Regions from separate parts of the Streptomyces sp. NPDC059003 genome, predicted to be linked through region 1. Evidence: riboswitches for the same ligand, from Rfam matches in the RefSeq annotation. Region 1 holds a riboswitch; the other holds the start of a gene.
What was found. A riboswitch is a leader RNA that binds a small molecule or an ion and turns the genes downstream of it on or off. The one in region 1 is predicted to bind glycine.
Positions count from the first base shown of each region.

Region 2: another riboswitch for glycine. It lies ahead of gcvT (glycine cleavage system aminomethyltransferase GcvT); the one in region 1 lies ahead of gcvP (aminomethyl-transferring glycine dehydrogenase).

Region 1 covers NZ_JBHYJH010000050.1:9,621-17,180, reverse strand. Annotated here, with positions in the region: gene ACFWZ5_RS19270 (glutamate--cysteine ligase) at 1-890, opposite strand, end outside; gene ACFWZ5_RS19265 (hypothetical protein) at 1,389-1,988, shown strand; gene ACFWZ5_RS19260 (DUF5999 family protein) at 2,297-2,503, shown strand; gene gcvP (aminomethyl-transferring glycine dehydrogenase) at 2,632-5,520, opposite strand; glycine riboswitch at 5,709-5,806, opposite strand; gene ACFWZ5_RS19250 (PRC-barrel domain-containing protein) at 5,941-6,315, shown strand; gene ACFWZ5_RS19245 (DNA polymerase IV) at 6,760-7,560, opposite strand, start outside.
Region 2 covers NZ_JBHYJH010000267.1:990-8,549, forward strand. Annotated here, with positions in the region: gene ACFWZ5_RS42860 (AraC family transcriptional regulator) at 1-13, opposite strand, end outside; gene ACFWZ5_RS42865 (zinc-dependent alcohol dehydrogenase family protein) at 115-1,125, shown strand; gene ACFWZ5_RS42870 (glycoside hydrolase family 25 protein) at 1,128-1,679, opposite strand; gene ACFWZ5_RS42875 (L-serine ammonia-lyase) at 1,859-3,229, opposite strand; gene glyA (serine hydroxymethyltransferase) at 3,433-4,695, opposite strand; gene gcvH (glycine cleavage system protein GcvH) at 4,721-5,098, opposite strand; gene gcvT (glycine cleavage system aminomethyltransferase GcvT) at 5,227-6,351, opposite strand; glycine riboswitch at 6,514-6,614, opposite strand; gene ACFWZ5_RS42895 (AAA family ATPase) at 6,779-7,531, shown strand.

The DNA.
Region 1 (7,560 bases):
TCGAGCACGCCCTGGGGGTCCTCGCCCTCGCACAGCGGTATCAGCGCGGGGAAGTACCGCAGGTTCTCCTCGAAGAGGTCGTACGCGCTCGTGATCCAGCGCTCGCCGAACCAGGTGCGCGGCCGCACGCCCTGCGCCTGCAGTTCGGGCGGCCGCGTGTCCGTGGACTGCAGGAACAGCGGGGGCCGCGACTCCCGCCACAGCTCGCGCCCGAACAGGAACGGCGCGTTGGCGCCCACCGCGACCTGCGCCGCGGCCACGGACTGCGCCGCGTTCCACACGTCGGCGAACTTGCCCGGTGTCACCTGCAGGTGCAGCTGCACGGACGTGCACGCCGCCTCCGGCACGATGGACTCCGACATGCACGTCAGGCGCTCCACACCCTCGATGTCGAGCGCGAAACTCTCGCCGCGCGCCGCGACCATGGTGGAGTTGAGCAGCGTGTAGCGGTCGTCGTCCGAGAGGTTCGCGGAGACCAGGTGGCGGCGTGACAGGGTCGGCAGAATGCCGATCATCACGATGCCCGCGTCCACCTCGTTCGCCTTCCTGTGGGCATAGCCGAGGCCCGTGCGCAGCTCCTCGGCGAGCCGGTCGAGAACGCGTCCGCCCAACCGGTGCGGGGCAATGTTCACTTCCAGATTGAACATTCCAAGTTCGGTCTGGAAATCGCGGCTCGCGATGCGCTCCAGTACTTCCGCATTCATCATTCTCGGCAGGCCGTCGGGCCCCGCCAGATTCAGCTCTATCTCCAGGCCCATCAGGTTCTTGGGCCGGTCGAACCGCTGCTCCTCGAAGAGGCGCGCGAGCGCCTTGAGGCACTGCTGGAGCTTGTTGCGGTACAGGTGGCGATCGGACAGGTCGAACGTGTCTGCCTCGACCTTCTCCCCCATCGAAGCGTCCCTCCTCGAATGGGCAGCCCACAACCCGGCCGCTGTGTACGGGGGATGATGCCCCGTCGATGTGATCGATAACGCCCCGCGCGGGCCGCTCGATCAGTACCCTCGGAGCAACTGTCGCGCGGCACATTCACGAGGCATGCTGAAGTAAGCAGTTTCCGCCCTTCCGGTTGTGGTGAAAAAAACCGATGAGAATCGGCCGACCGCACTCGCATCAAAAGCCGAGGCAGCGGCGTAGCACTCGATCCGGAATCGGGAGATAAGCCCCGCGAGAGCGACCGAATAGCGACTTGCCCGCCATATTGGGAACGGCTAGCGGAAACCCGCCCTGAACACCTGTCGTATAAACTCCCCGGTTGAGACAGAGAGTTGGCGCTCGCGGTCCCCCGCCCCCGGGGCCCCTGCCCCCGCCCCTCTGGCCCCGCAGACAGCGCCGTCCGCACCTGTCCCGCTCGCTCCACTGTGCCTGTCGAATGAGAGAGGCGACCCACCATGCCCCTGCATGTCCCCCCGGCCCCCGCGCCCGCCCTCCGCAGCGTCCTCACGGCCCTCGGATCCCCCACCGCCGTGCGTGCGGCCCGCACCCCGTCCCTGCGCGCGGCCCAGGGGCCGGTGAGCCCGGAACTCCCGCTGCCCGTCCACGAGCTGGACCACTGCACGGAGACGGGCACCGCACCGGCGGGCACATCGTCGACCAGGCTCACCGGCTGGCGCTTCCTGATCCGCAGCGGCGAGCGCGCGGTGGCCGCGGCGGACACGATGCTGACGCCCGACGGCTGGGCGTTCTCGCACTTCTGCGAAGGCCCGTACATCGCCTCCGCGGAGCGCGCCCTGCGGCACGCCGAGGCCATGCCGAAGCCCTACCAGCCGCGCCTGCTGTCCGTCCCCGAGCTCTACATGCTCACCCTGTGGCTGCACCGCGACTGCGCCGCGGACGCCACCAGCGGCCTGGTCGACCCCGCGGACGTCCTGGTGCCGCTCGCCCCCGCGCCCCCGGGCATCGCGGCCCACCGCCCGCACCGCGCCGCCGAGCTGCTCCCGGTACTCAGCCACCGCCTCGCCCCGGCCCCGCTCCTCGGCTCGCCCGCCTGACCTCGGCACTCCTGTGCCCCGCCGCCCTCCGGGCCGCGGGGCACAGCGCTGCCCGCCCCGCCCATCCGGACTAGCCCACTTCGGCCACGCCGAACCACCCGAAGGGACAGGGGAGTTGGACTGAACCGTCCGGGCGGGTGATACGTCCTTAAGCAGTAGGAAGCGCTGCCGCAAAATCCCTGCGGAATCACGTCCGCGGGGCAACACTGGACTGGACCGAACACAACCAACGGGGGGCGGCCATGACCAACGCATCGAGCCGCGGGAACAACGCCACATCCATCACGTCGCAGCGAAAGAACCCTTCCATGTGCCAGCACCAGCCACCGTGCCCGACCGCAGAATCCGCCGACCGGGAGGCCGCGTCTCTCATCGCGCACCACCCGGAGCAGGGCTGGAGCCTGCTGTGCAACGGCGTCGTCCTCTTCGAGGACACCGGTGAGCTGCTGCCGAACGGCGAGATCATCGCGCCGCACCGGCCGCTGGGCATCAGCCAGGTGATGACGGCCGCCTGAGCCGTCCACCCACCCGCACGACAAGGGCCGGCCCGGAGGACTCCTTCCGAAGTCTCCGAACCGGCCCTGACTTATGCCCTGAAGCCATGCCCTGAACTCATGCCCGGGCGCCCCCGTCGCCCTCGGGCTCAGTCCTCGTACGCGTCCAGCGGCGGGCAGGAGCAGACCAGGTTCCGGTCGCCGTACGCCTGGTCGATGCGGCGCACCGGCGGCCAGTACTTGTCCGCGGCCACCACACCGGCGGGGAAGACGGCCTCCTCACGGCTGTAGGAGTGCTCCCAGTCACCGCCGAGCGCGGCGGCGGTGTGCGGCGCGTTCCGCAGCGGGTTGTCGTCCGCCGCCCACTCGCCGGTCGCGACCTTCTCGATCTCCCCGCGAATGGCGATCATCGCCTCGCAGAAACGGTCCAGCTCGTCGAGGTCCTCGCTCTCCGTCGGCTCGATCATCAGCGTGCCCGCGACCGGGAAGGACATGGTCGGCGCGTGGAAGCCGTAGTCGATGAGCCGCTTGGCGATGTCGTCGACGCTGACGCCCGTGGCCTTGCTGAGCGGCCTGAGGTCGATGATGGACTCGTGCGCGACGAGCCCGCCGGGGCCGGTGTAGAGCACCGGGTAGTGCGGCTCCAGGCGCTTGGCGATGTAGTTCGCCGAGAGCACCGCCACCTGCGTGGCGCGCTTCAGGCCCTCGCCGCCCATCAGGCGTACGTACGCCCAGGAGATCGGCAGGATCCCGGCGGAGCCCCACGGCGCGGCGGAGACCGGGCCCACGCCGGTCTCGGGGCCCGCGGCGGGCTGCAGCGGGTGGTTCGGCAGATACGGCGCGAGGTGCTCGCGCACGGCCACGGGGCCGACGCCGGGACCGCCGCCGCCGTGCGGGATGCAGAACGTCTTGTGCAGGTTCAGGTGCGAGACGTCGCCGCCGAAGCGGCCCGGCTTGGCGAGGCCCACCAGGGCGTTGAGGTTGGCGCCGTCGACGTACACCTGGCCGCCCGCGTCGTGCACGGCCGCGCAGATGTCGGCGACGTGCTCCTCGAAGACGCCGTGCGTGGACGGGTACGTGATCATGAGTACGGCGAGCTGGTCGCGGTGCTGCTCGATCTTCGCGCGCAGGTCCTCGACGTCGATCTCGCCGTCGTCGGCGGTCTTCACGACGACGACCTTCATGCCTGCCATCACGGCGCTGGCGGCGTTGGTGCCGTGCGCGGACGACGGGATGAGGCAGACCGTGCGCTGGTCGTCGCCGTTCGCGCGGTGGTAGCCACGCACCGCGAGCAGGCCGGCGAGCTCTCCCTGCGAGCCCGCGTTCGGCTGCAGCGAGACCTTGTCGTAGCCGGTGACCTCGGCGAGCCGCTCCTCCAGCTCACGGATCAGCGTCAGATAGCCCTGCGCCTGCTGGGCGGGCGCGAAGGGGTGCATCTGCCCGAACTCGGGCCAGGTGACGGCCTCCATCTCCGTGGTCGCGTTGAGCTTCATGGTGCAGGAGCCCAGCGGGATCATGCCGCGGTCGAGCGCGTAGTCACGGTCGGCGAGGCGGCGCAGGTAGCGCAGCATCGCGGTCTCGGAGCGGTGCTGGTGGAAGACGGGGTGCGTCAGGTACGCGTCGGTGCGGAGGAGACCCGTGGGCAGCGCGTCCTCGGCGGTCGCGTCCAGGGCCTCGATGTCTGCCTCGACGCCGAACGCCGTCCAGACCGCGGTCAGCTGGGCCCGCGTCGTGGTCTCGTCGCACGCGAACGACACGTGGTCGGCGTCGACGAGGTGCAGGTTGACCCCGCCCTCGCGCGCGGCCGCGACGACGTCGGCGGCCCTGCCCGGCACGCGTGCGGTCAGCGTGTCGAAGTACGCGGCGCCCAGGACCTCGACACCGCCGGCCGTGAGGCCCGCGGCGAGCAGCGTCGCGTACCGGTGGGTGCGCCGCGCGATGGCCCTGAGCCCCTCGGGCCCGTGGTAGACGGCGTACATCCCGGCCATGACGGCGAGCAGCACCTGAGCGGTACAGATGTTGCTGGTGGCCTTCTCGCGGCGGATGTGCTGCTCGCGGGTCTGCAGCGCCAGCCGGTACGCCTTGTTGCCGTCGGCGTCGACGGACACGCCCACGAGTCGCCCGGGCAGGCTGCGCGCGAACTTCTCGCGCACCGCCATGTACCCGGCGTGCGGGCCGCCGAAGCCCATCGGCACGCCGAAGCGCTGCGTCGTGCCGACGGCGATGTCGGCGCCGAGCTCGCCGGGCGAGGTGAGCAGGGTGAGGGCGAGCAGGTCGGCGGCGACGGTGACGACCGCGCCGAGCTCGTGGGCCTGCTCGATGACCGGCTTGATGTCGCGCACGGCACCGGAGGCGCCCGGGTACTGGACGAGCACACCGTTGATCTCGCGCTCGGCGAGCTCGGCCGGGATGCCGTCGGCCAGGTCCGCGACGACGACCTCGACGCCGGTCGGCTCGGCGCGGGTCCGGATGACGGCGATCGTCTGCGGCAGGGCGTCCGCGTCCACGACGAAGACGCCGTTCTTGACCTTGCCCATGCGCCGGGACAGTGCCATCGCCTCGGCCGCGGCCGTGCCCTCGTCGAGCAGCGAGGCACCGGAGGTGGGCAGGCCCGTCAGGTCGGCGACGACGGTCTGGAAGTTGAGGAGCGCCTCGAGGCGGCCCTGGGAGATCTCCGGCTGGTACGGCGTGTACGCGGTGTACCAGGCGGGGTTCTCCATCACGTTCCGCAGGATCACGGGCGGCGTGAAGGTGCCGTAGTAGCCGAGCCCGATCATGGAGTCGAGCACCTGGTTGCGGTCGGCGAGGGAGCGCAGCTCGGCCAGGACCTCGGCCTCCGTGCGCGCGCCGGGCAGGTCGAGGGCCTCGGCGTTCTTGATCACATCCGGCACCGCGGCGGCCGTGAGCTCGTCGAGCGAGCCGTACCCGACCTGGGCGAGCATCTTGGCACGGGCTTCCGCATCGGGGCCGATGTGCCGCTGCTCGAAGGGGATTCCCTGTTCGAGCTGCGAAAGCGGAGTACGAGGAGTGGCGGTCATTGCGGAGGCCTCCTGGTCTGACGCGACCTGCGAGGGGCACCACGGCGCGGGTACCCGGACGGCCTCCCCCTCTGTCATCTCAACCTGAGAGCTTCACAGACCCACCCGGAGGCGGTCCTGCTTGCACCGTCGGTGAGGAAGGGTTCCGAACGTGCCCGCCCGACGCCCGTCCTGCTTTCCAGAGTGACCTCGTCCGTGCGGTACAGGGGCCTGAGAGATTCCGGGGAGGATTTGCTCCTTCGGCGCCTCCGGTGCTGCCACCGAAGAGCTCTCCCGCACGGGGTCAACAGCCATTGGCCAGCCTACCAGCGAGGTCCCCGGCTGATCCCTCGAGTGGCCGCCCGTCCCGATGTGCTCTTTCGTAGTGATACGAGCGAAATCCGGACGAGTTCGAACGACTCGCGATCAGTTGGAGGGCCCGTGCAGACGGATATCGATCCGCGCAATCTGATCGGCCGCAAGGCGTTCGACCGCGACGGCGCCAAGATCGGCACGGTCGACGAGGTCTATCTCGACGACGCCACCGGCGCCCCCGAGTGGGCCGCCATACGCACCGGCCTGTTCAGCAGGGACGCCTTCGTGCCCCTGGAACCCAGCGAGCTGGTCAAGGACGGCACGCTCCGCGTCCCGTTCGAGCGTGCCCTGATCAAGGACGCCCCCGACTTCGGCGTGGGCCGCCATCTCTCCCCCGAGCAGGAACTCCAGCTCTACCGCCACTACGGCCTGGACATCGCCCCACCCCCGCCGTTCCCGGACCACGACTTCGGCCACACCCCGGACCACCCCGACCCGTAGGCCCCATCACCGGGCGCACGGCACCACCGGGCACACGACCCCGTCCCCGCGGCCCGCCCCGCAACACCCTCCCCCCGGCCCCGAGACGCCCCCGCACAGCCGGTGCGCTCCCACCCGCCGTGCCGCCGCCAGCCATCCGCGCCCACAGCACTCCGGGTAGCCCTATATAGCCCCCGCCGCGCCTCACGACCGAGCCGGCCTCACGGGGTCATCCCCCCCTCTCTGGACGCTCTCCCCAACCACCACAGCCACGCGCCCTGACTCACGACGAGGCACCCCTCACGTCGCCCCTCCGGCACCCCCGCACCACCAGCCCCCGGAGCCCTCACCGCCCGGCACTCCAGCCCGCCACACCCCGAGGACACCCGCCTCCCCCACCCAGGACGCCGCCTCCCCACCCGGAACGCCACCTCCCCGCCCCAGGCGCCACCTCACCCCCGCTGCCTACTCCACCCCCACAACCTCCCCCTCACGCCGCCCATCCCCCGTGCCCACTTCCGCCTCCCCTTCCCCCTCCACGACCACCAACGGCAACGGTTCCGAAGCCTCAAGGTCCGGATCATCCGTACGGAACGTCCGCACCCGCCCCGGCGCCGAGCCCGGCGTCTCGAATCTCACCGTCACCCGCCCGACACCGCTGCCCTGCACCCACCCGGGCCCGTGCTCGACGTGCCGGACGTCCTGCCCCGCCGCCCAACGCCGCTCGGCCGGCGGCACCGGTTCCGCCTCCGCCACGTCGGCCCCGGCGTCCTCGCCCACCGAAGCCACCGAAGCCATCGGCAGCGCCCCCGTGCCCGCCTCCTCCCCGTCGCCGGCAGGCACCGCCGCGTGGGCCTGCGCGAACAGGTCCTCCTGCGTGAAGTCCGCGAGGCCGCTGACACCGACGCCGAGCAGCCGCACCCCTCCGGTGGTGTCCACGGACTCCAGGAGCCGCGCCGCCGCCTCCCGCACCACCGCCGGGTCGTCCGTGGGCCCGCGCAGCGTCTCGGACCGCGTCAGCGTCGAGAAGTCGTACCGCCGCACCTTGAGCACGATGGTGCGGCCGGAGTGCCCCGCCGCCCGCAGCCGCTGCACACACCGGTCGGCAAGGCGCGCCACCTCCGTACGGACCCGCACCCGGTCGTGGATGTCCACGTCGTACGTGTCCTCGACGCTGACCGACTTGGTGTCCCGCTCGGCCACCACGGGCCGCTCGTCCCGCGCCAGCGCCATCGCGTACAGAGACCCGCCGTGTGCCTTGCCGAG
Region 2 (7,560 bases), on a different contig from region 1:
TGAGTACGTCCATGTCCGCACCATAGTGCGTGGCACACCGCCCGAGACGAGCGGACATAAAAGCAAGATCCACAGGCATGTCTCGTCTCGCGGGTGCCGCATAGCGTTCCCGTCATGACGACAACAGCTGCCGCGACCACCGCCCGCACCGTGCTCTTCGACGAGATCGGCGGACCCGAGGTCCTGAAGGTGCGCGACCTGCCCCTGCCCGCCCCGGGCCCCGCCGAGGTCCAGATCAAGGTCGAGGCCATCGGCCTCAACCGCGCCGAGGCCCTTCTGCGCGCCGGGAAGTACTACTACCCGCCGACCCTGCCCGCCTCCCGCAACGGATACGAGGCCGCAGGCGTGATCGAGGCCGTCGGCGCCGACGTCACCGACCTCGCCCCCGGCGACCCGGTCCTGGTGGCCGCCGACTTCCACCTGAGCACCCACGGCGTGTACGCGGACCGCGTCGTGCTGCCCGAGACCATGGTCGTGCGCCGCCCCGCCGAGGTCGACGCGGTCACGGCGGCCGCCACCTGGCTCACGTACACCACCGCGTACGGCGCACTCCACCTCACCGCCGGAATGCGCCCCGGCGACCACGTCCTGATCACCGGCGCGTCCAGCGGGGTCGGCACGGCGGCCATCCAGGTGGTCCGCCGCGCGGGCGCCGTCCCCCTGGCCACCACCCGCACCGAGGCCAAGAAGCAGCACCTCCTCGACCTCGGCGCCGAGCACGTCATCGTCACGGACACCGAGAGCGACGTACCGAAGGAGATCAAGCGCGTCACCGCCGGACGTGGTGCCGAGATCGTCCTGGACGGCATCGGCGGCCCCGGCTTCCACACCCTCGGCGAGGCCGCCGCGCCGGGCGGCACCCTGGTCAGCTACGGCTGGCTCGACGGCCGCCCCACGGTCCTCCCCATGAACTGGCCCCTCACGGTCCACGGCTACGCCAACATGGCGGCCTTCCCCACGCCCGACGACCGCCGCCGCGCCGCGAGCTACCTCACCTCGGGCCTCAAGGACGGCACCCTCCGCCCCGAGATAGCCCAGGTCTTCGACGGCCTCGACCGCATGCCGGACGCCCACCGCCTGATGGAGTCCAACACCCACACCGGAAAGATCGTGGTGCGGCCGTAGGGCTACGGCGTCGTCCAGTCCCGCATCGCGGCCTTGCTCGGGAAGTCCGCCACGTCCTTGTCGATCGGAGTCGACGTGTACTGGTGGAAGCGCCACTTGGCGCGGATGCGGGGCTTGCCCGCGGTGACGTAGTCGGCGATCCACAGGCCGTCGCCCGCGTAGGAGGTCGTGTCTCTGTTGAGCCAGAAGTCGCGGTTCGTGTAGAGGACGGTCCGGTGGTGCGGGCGGAGGCGTTTGACCTCCTTGATGAAGCGGTCCTTCTCGGCGTTCGTCGCCGCCGTGTGGTCGCCGGTCCACTCCCAGTCGACGGCCAGGAAGTCGCCCGCCTTCTCCGGGGCCTTGGACACGAAGTACTCGGCCTGGGCGGTGATGTTGCCGGGCCACAGGAAGTGGTAGAAGCCGACGACGCAGCCGCCGTCGCGGGCGAGCTTGGTCTGGGCGGTCAGGCGCGGGTTGATGTAGGAGCGGCCCTCCGTCGCCTTGATGACGACGAAGGACAGGCCATCGGTGGAGAAGGACGACTGGTGGGAACTGACGTCGATGCCGCGCAGCATGCGGTGACCTTTCGGGTGGGGGGAGCGGGGTGCGCGGGGGAGGAGTGGGGGGTGCCCCGCGTCAATGAACGATGAACAGTTGACCGTGCATTGACCGTTCCCAGTGTCAGGCGTTCCCACCCATGGGAAAGGGCCCTCCATGTGGAGGGCCCTTCTCCGAGCCGGTTACGCCGCGGCGCTCAGCACTCGATGATGTTCACCGCGAGCCCGCCCCGCGCCGTCTCCTTGTACTTGACGCTCATGTCGGCGCCGGTCTCCTTCATGGTCTTGATGACCTTGTCGAGGGACACCTTGTGGGAGCCGTCGCCGCGCATCGCCATGCGGGCGGCGGTGACCGCCTTGACCGCGGCCATGCCGTTGCGCTCGATGCACGGGATCTGGACGAGGCCGCCGACCGGGTCGCAGGTCAGGCCCAGGTTGTGCTCCATGCCGATCTCGGCGGCGTTCTCGACCTGCTCGGGGGAGCCGCCGAGGACCTCCGCGAGGGCGCCCGCCGCCATCGAGCAGGCCGAGCCGACCTCGCCCTGGCAGCCGACCTCGGCGCCGGAGATGGAGGCGTTCTCCTTGAAGAGCATGCCGATGGCGCCCGCGGCGAGCAGGAAGCGGACCACGCCCTCCTCGTCGGCGCCGGGCACGAAGTTCATGTAGTAGTGCAGGACCGCGGGGATGATCCCGGCGGCGCCGTTCGTGGGGGCGGTCACGACGCGGCCGCCCGCGGCGTTCTCCTCGTTCACCGCCATCGCGTACAGCGTGATCCACTCCATGGCGCGGGCCCCCGGGTCGCCCTCGGCGCGCAGCTGGCGGGCGGAGTGGGCGGCGCGGCGGCGGACCTTCAGGCCGCCGGGCAGGATGCCCTCGCGGGACATGCCGCGCGAGACGCAGGCCTGCATGACGCGCCAGATGTCGAGGAGGCCCGCGCGGATCTCGTCCTCGGTGCGCCAGGCCTTCTCGTTCTCCAGCATCAGGGCGGAGATGGACAGGCCGGTCTCGGAGGAGAGGCGAAGCAGCTCGTCGCCGGTGCGGAAGGGGTACTTCAGGACGGTGTCGTCCGGCACGATCGGGTTCTCGCCCGCGACCGCGTCCTCGTCGACCACGAAGCCGCCGCCGACCGAGTAGTACGTCTTCTCCAGGACGAGCGCGCCGTCGGTGTCGTACGCGAAGACGGTCATGCCGTTCGCGTGGTACGGCAGGGCCTTGCGGCGGTGCAGGATCAGGTCCTCGTCGAAGTCGAAGTCGATCTCGTGCACGCCGAGGACGTTCAGGCGCCCGGACGTCTTGATCTCCTCGACGCGGTCGTCGGCGCTCTCCACGTTCACCGTGCGCGGCGACTCGCCCTCCAGGCCGAGCAGGACGGCCTTGGGCGTGCCGTGGCCGTGGCCCGTGGCGCCGAGGGAGCCGTACAGCTCCGCCCGTATCGAGGTGGTGTGGGCCAGCAGGCCCTCGTTCTTCAGGCGGCGGGCGAACATCCGCGCCGCCCGCATCGGGCCGACCGTGTGGGAGCTGGACGGGCCGATGCCGATCGAGAACAGGTCGAAGACCGAGATGGCCACGGGTGACTCCTAGCTGGGTTGGTAGACGCCGTTGTCTGCCGGTGGTGCGGTCGGACGGGGTGCCGCCGGCCGCCCGCGTGAGCGGGTGGTGCGACCGCGCGGACAAGGGGTGGGGCACCGCGCTCACTGTCCAGTGTGCGCGGTGCCCCGGTCCTTCGTATGCGACGAAGGGCACAACAAAGTACGAACTAAAGCGTACGAAACTACTTCAGCCCCGGGTACAGGGGGTGCTTCGCGGCCAGAGCGGACACGCGGGCCTTGAGGGACTCGGCGTCGAAGCCCGGCTTCAGGGCCTCGGCGATGATGTCCGCGACCTCGCGGAAGTCCTCGGCCTGGAAGCCGCGGGTGGCCAGGGCCGGGGTGCCGATGCGCAGGCCGGAGGTGACCATCGGCGGGCGCGGGTCGTTCGGGACGGCGTTGCGGTTGACCGTGATGCCGACCTCGTGGAGGCGGTCCTCGGCCTGCTGGCCGTCGAGCTCGCTGTTGCGCAGGTCGACGAGGACCAGGTGCACGTCCGTGCCGCCGGACAGGACGTCCACGCCGACGGCCTTCGCGTCGTCCTGGACCAGGCGCTCGGCCAGGATGCGGGCGCCGTCCAGGGTGCGCTGCTGTCGCTCCTTGAAGTCCTCCGAGGCCGCGACCTTGAAGGACACCGCCTTGGCCGCGATCACGTGCTCCAGGGGGCCGCCCTGGAAGCCCGGGAAGACCGCGGAGTTCAGCTTCTTCGCGAAGTCCTTGTTGCGGGCCAGGATGATGCCGCCGCGCGGGCCGCCGAGCGTCTTGTGCGTGGTGGAGGTGACCACGTCCGCGAACGGCACCGGATTCGGGTGCAGCCCGGCGGCGACGAGCCCGGCGAAGTGCGCCATGTCGACCCACAGGTACGCGCCGACCTCGTCGGCGATCCGGCGGAACTCGGCGAAGTCCAGCTGGCGCGGGTAGGCGGACCAGCCCGCGATGATCACCTTGGGGCGGTTCTCCTTGGCCAGGCGCTCGACCTCGGCCATGTCGACAAGCCCGGCGGCGTCCACGTGGTACGCGACCACGTTGAACTGCTTGCCGGAGAAGTTCAGGCGCATGCCGTGGGTGAGGTGGCCGCCGTGCGCCAGGTCCAGGCCGAGGATCGTGTCGCCGGGCTGGGCGATCGCGAAGAGGGCGGCCTGGTTGGCGGAGGCGCCGGAGTGCGGCTGGACGTTGGCGTACTCGGCGCCGAACAGGTCCTTGACCCGGTCGATCGCGATCTGCTCGGTCACGTCCACGTGCTCGCAGCCGCCGTAGTAGCGGCGGCCGGGGTAGCCCTCGGCGTACTTGTTGGTGAGGACCGTGCCCTGGGCCTCCATGACGGCGACCGGAGCGAAGTTCTCCGACGCGATCATTTCGAGGGTGGACTGCTGGCGGAGGAGCTCGGCGTCGACGGCGGCGGCGACGTCCGGGTCGAGCTCGTGGAGGGGTGTGTTCAGAAGCGACATCGGAAGATCAGTCCTTACGCCGGGGTCAGCTGCCTGCGAAGTCGGTGTACTCGTCGGCGGAGAGCAGGTCGCCCGGCTCCTCCGCGACGCGCACCTTGAACAGCCAGCCGCCCTCGAAGGGGGCCGAGTTCACCAGGGACGGGTCGGCCACGACGTCCTGGTTGGCCGCGACGACCTCGCCGGAGACCGGCGAGTACAGGTCGCTCACGGACTTCGTCGACTCCAGCTCGCCGCAGGTCTCACCTGCGGTCACCGTGTCGCCGACCTCCGGGAGCTGGACGAAGACGACGTCACCGAGCGCGTTGGCCGCGTGCTCCGTGATGCCGACGCTCGCCACGCCGTCCTCGGTGGCCGAAAGCCACTCGTGCTCCTTGCTGTACCGCAGCTGCTGGGGGTTGCTCATGGCGTGAATTCTCCTGTACGCGGGCGCGTGCTGATGAACGCGGCGGTGGGCTGTCTTGGTGAGTGAGACGGGACACGCGGGGCACCGGACGCGCGGGGCGCCCGGAACGTGTCACTTGTGGCGCTTTGTCACTTCTGACGCTTGTAGAACGGCAGCGCCACGACCTCGTACGGCTCGTGGGTGCCGCGGATGTCCACGCCCACGCCCTCGGTGGCGGGCGCGGCGTGCGCCGCGTCGACGTACGCCATCGCGATCGGCTTGCCCAGCGTCGGCGACGGGGCGCCGGAGGTCACCTCGCCGATGACCTGGCCGTCCGCCACCACGGGCATGCCCGCGCGCGGCACCCGGCGGCCCTCGGCGATCAGGCCGACCAGCTTGCGCGGGGGCGCGGCCTCGGCCCGCTCGGCGGCGGCCCGCAGCGCCTCGGCGCCCACGAAGTCGTCCCCGTGCGAGGTCTTCTCGAACTTCACGACCCGGCCGAGACCGGCGTCGAACGGCGTGAGGGCCGTCGTCAGCTCGTGCCCGTACAGCGGCATGCCCGCCTCCAGGCGCAGCGTGTCGCGGCAGGAGAGCCCGCAGGGCACGAGCCCGACGGGGGCGCCCGCCTCCGTGAGCGCCCGCCACAGCTTCTCGGCGTGCTCCGGCGCCACGAACAGCTCGAAGCCGTCCTCGCCCGTGTAGCCGGTGCGCGCGATCAGGGCGGGGACGCCCGCGACGGTGCCGGGCAGGCCCGCGTAGTACTTCAGACCGTCCAGGTCGGCGTCCGTGACCGACTTGAGGATGCCGGGGGACTCGGGACCCTGGACGGCGATCAGGGCGTACGCGTCGCGGTCGTCCCGCACCTCGGCGTCGAAGGAGGCGGCACGCTCGGTGAGGGCGTCCAGGACGACCTGGGCGTTCCCGGCGTTGGCGACGACCATGTACTCGGTCTCCGCGAGCCGGTAGACGATCAGGTCGTCGAGGATGCCGCCGTCGGCCTGACAGATCATGGTGTACCGGGCGCGGCCCACGCCGACGGAGCCGATGTTGCCGACGAGCGCGTAGTTCAGCAGGTCGACGGCGCCGGCGCCGGTGACGGTGATCTCACCCATGTGGGAGAGGTCGAAGAGGCCGGCCTTGGTGCGCACGGCGTTGTGCTCGTCGCGCTCGCTGCCGTACCGCAGCGGCATGTCCCAGCCCGCGAAGTCGGTCATGGTCGCGCCCAGCGAACGGTGCAGGGCGTCGAGGGCAGTCTGGCGTGGGGTAGGGCTCATCAGTACTGGCTCCAGGCATGGCATGACGGGCGAGGTCGTTCCTCCCCATCTGTCATCGAACCTGAGAGGTTCACCACGGCCCGCGCGTACGCCGGGTCATGACTTGCACCTTGGGTGGAGCCGTCCCGCCGCCGGCAGGAGAGGCTCGCTTTTCAGATGTGCCTCGCCCGCGCGGTACGGGGCCTGAGAGATTCAAGGGAGGAACTTGCTCCTTCGGCGTCCGGGGGCGTCGGGGCCCCGCGGAACTCTCCCGCGCGGATTCAAGCGGCCGGTATGGAGTTGGCGCGCACATCATTGCACGCGCCCCCGCTTCACAACAGCCGCAACCGAGGAGTGCCCTCGTGCCGTCTTGGTAGGGCATTACCTTCTCTTTACAGTCGATGGAGAAGTACGGAGAAGCACGAAGAAGCACGAAGAAGTACTCGGCATGAGTGACGTGACCAGCATGGGGAGGCCGATCACGGTGCGCAGGAGCAGTGCTTACGCGACGACCACGGGTGTCGCGCTGCCCGGGGCCGCTCCGGCCGGGGCCGCCGCGCTGCCGCCGCAGCCCGCCGCCCCGCCGCAGGAGGGCCGCGCCCGGGTGAGCCGCGGCCACTTCCCGCGGGCCGTCGTCCGCGACCTGCGGGGCCGGGCCGGGCGCAGCCCGCGCCGCCTGGTCTTCTCCGCGCGCGACGTCGTGGTCGTCTCCGGGCTGCCCGGCAGCGGCAAGTCCACGCTGATGCGGCGTGCGGTCGCGGGGCCGCGGGTGGACTCGCAGGACACCCGCGACCGGTGGGCGGCCCGGATGCCGCGCCGCGTCCCGTACGCGCTCTACCGCCCCCTCGTCCGCCTCGCCCACTACGCGGGCCTGTGGCGGGCGCTGCGCGCGGGCTCCGGTGTCGTCGTGCACGACTGCGGTACGCAGCCGTGGGTGCGGCGGTGGCTCGCCCGCGCGGCCGCCGCGCGTGGGGGCACGCTGCGGCTCGTCCTCCTCGATGTGCCCGCGCCCGTCGCCCTTGCCGGGCAGCGGTCGCGGGGGCGGGGGGTGTCGCGGTACGCCTTCGCGCGGCATCGGCGGGGGGTGGGGCGGTTGCTTCGGGGGGCCGAGCGGGGGGTGCTGCCGCGGGGCTGCGGTTCCGCGGTGCTGCTGGACCGGGAGGCGGCGGGGGTGTTGGGGGGGATCGGGTTCGGGGGGTGAGGCCGGTGCCCTCGCGGGGGCGCCCCAGA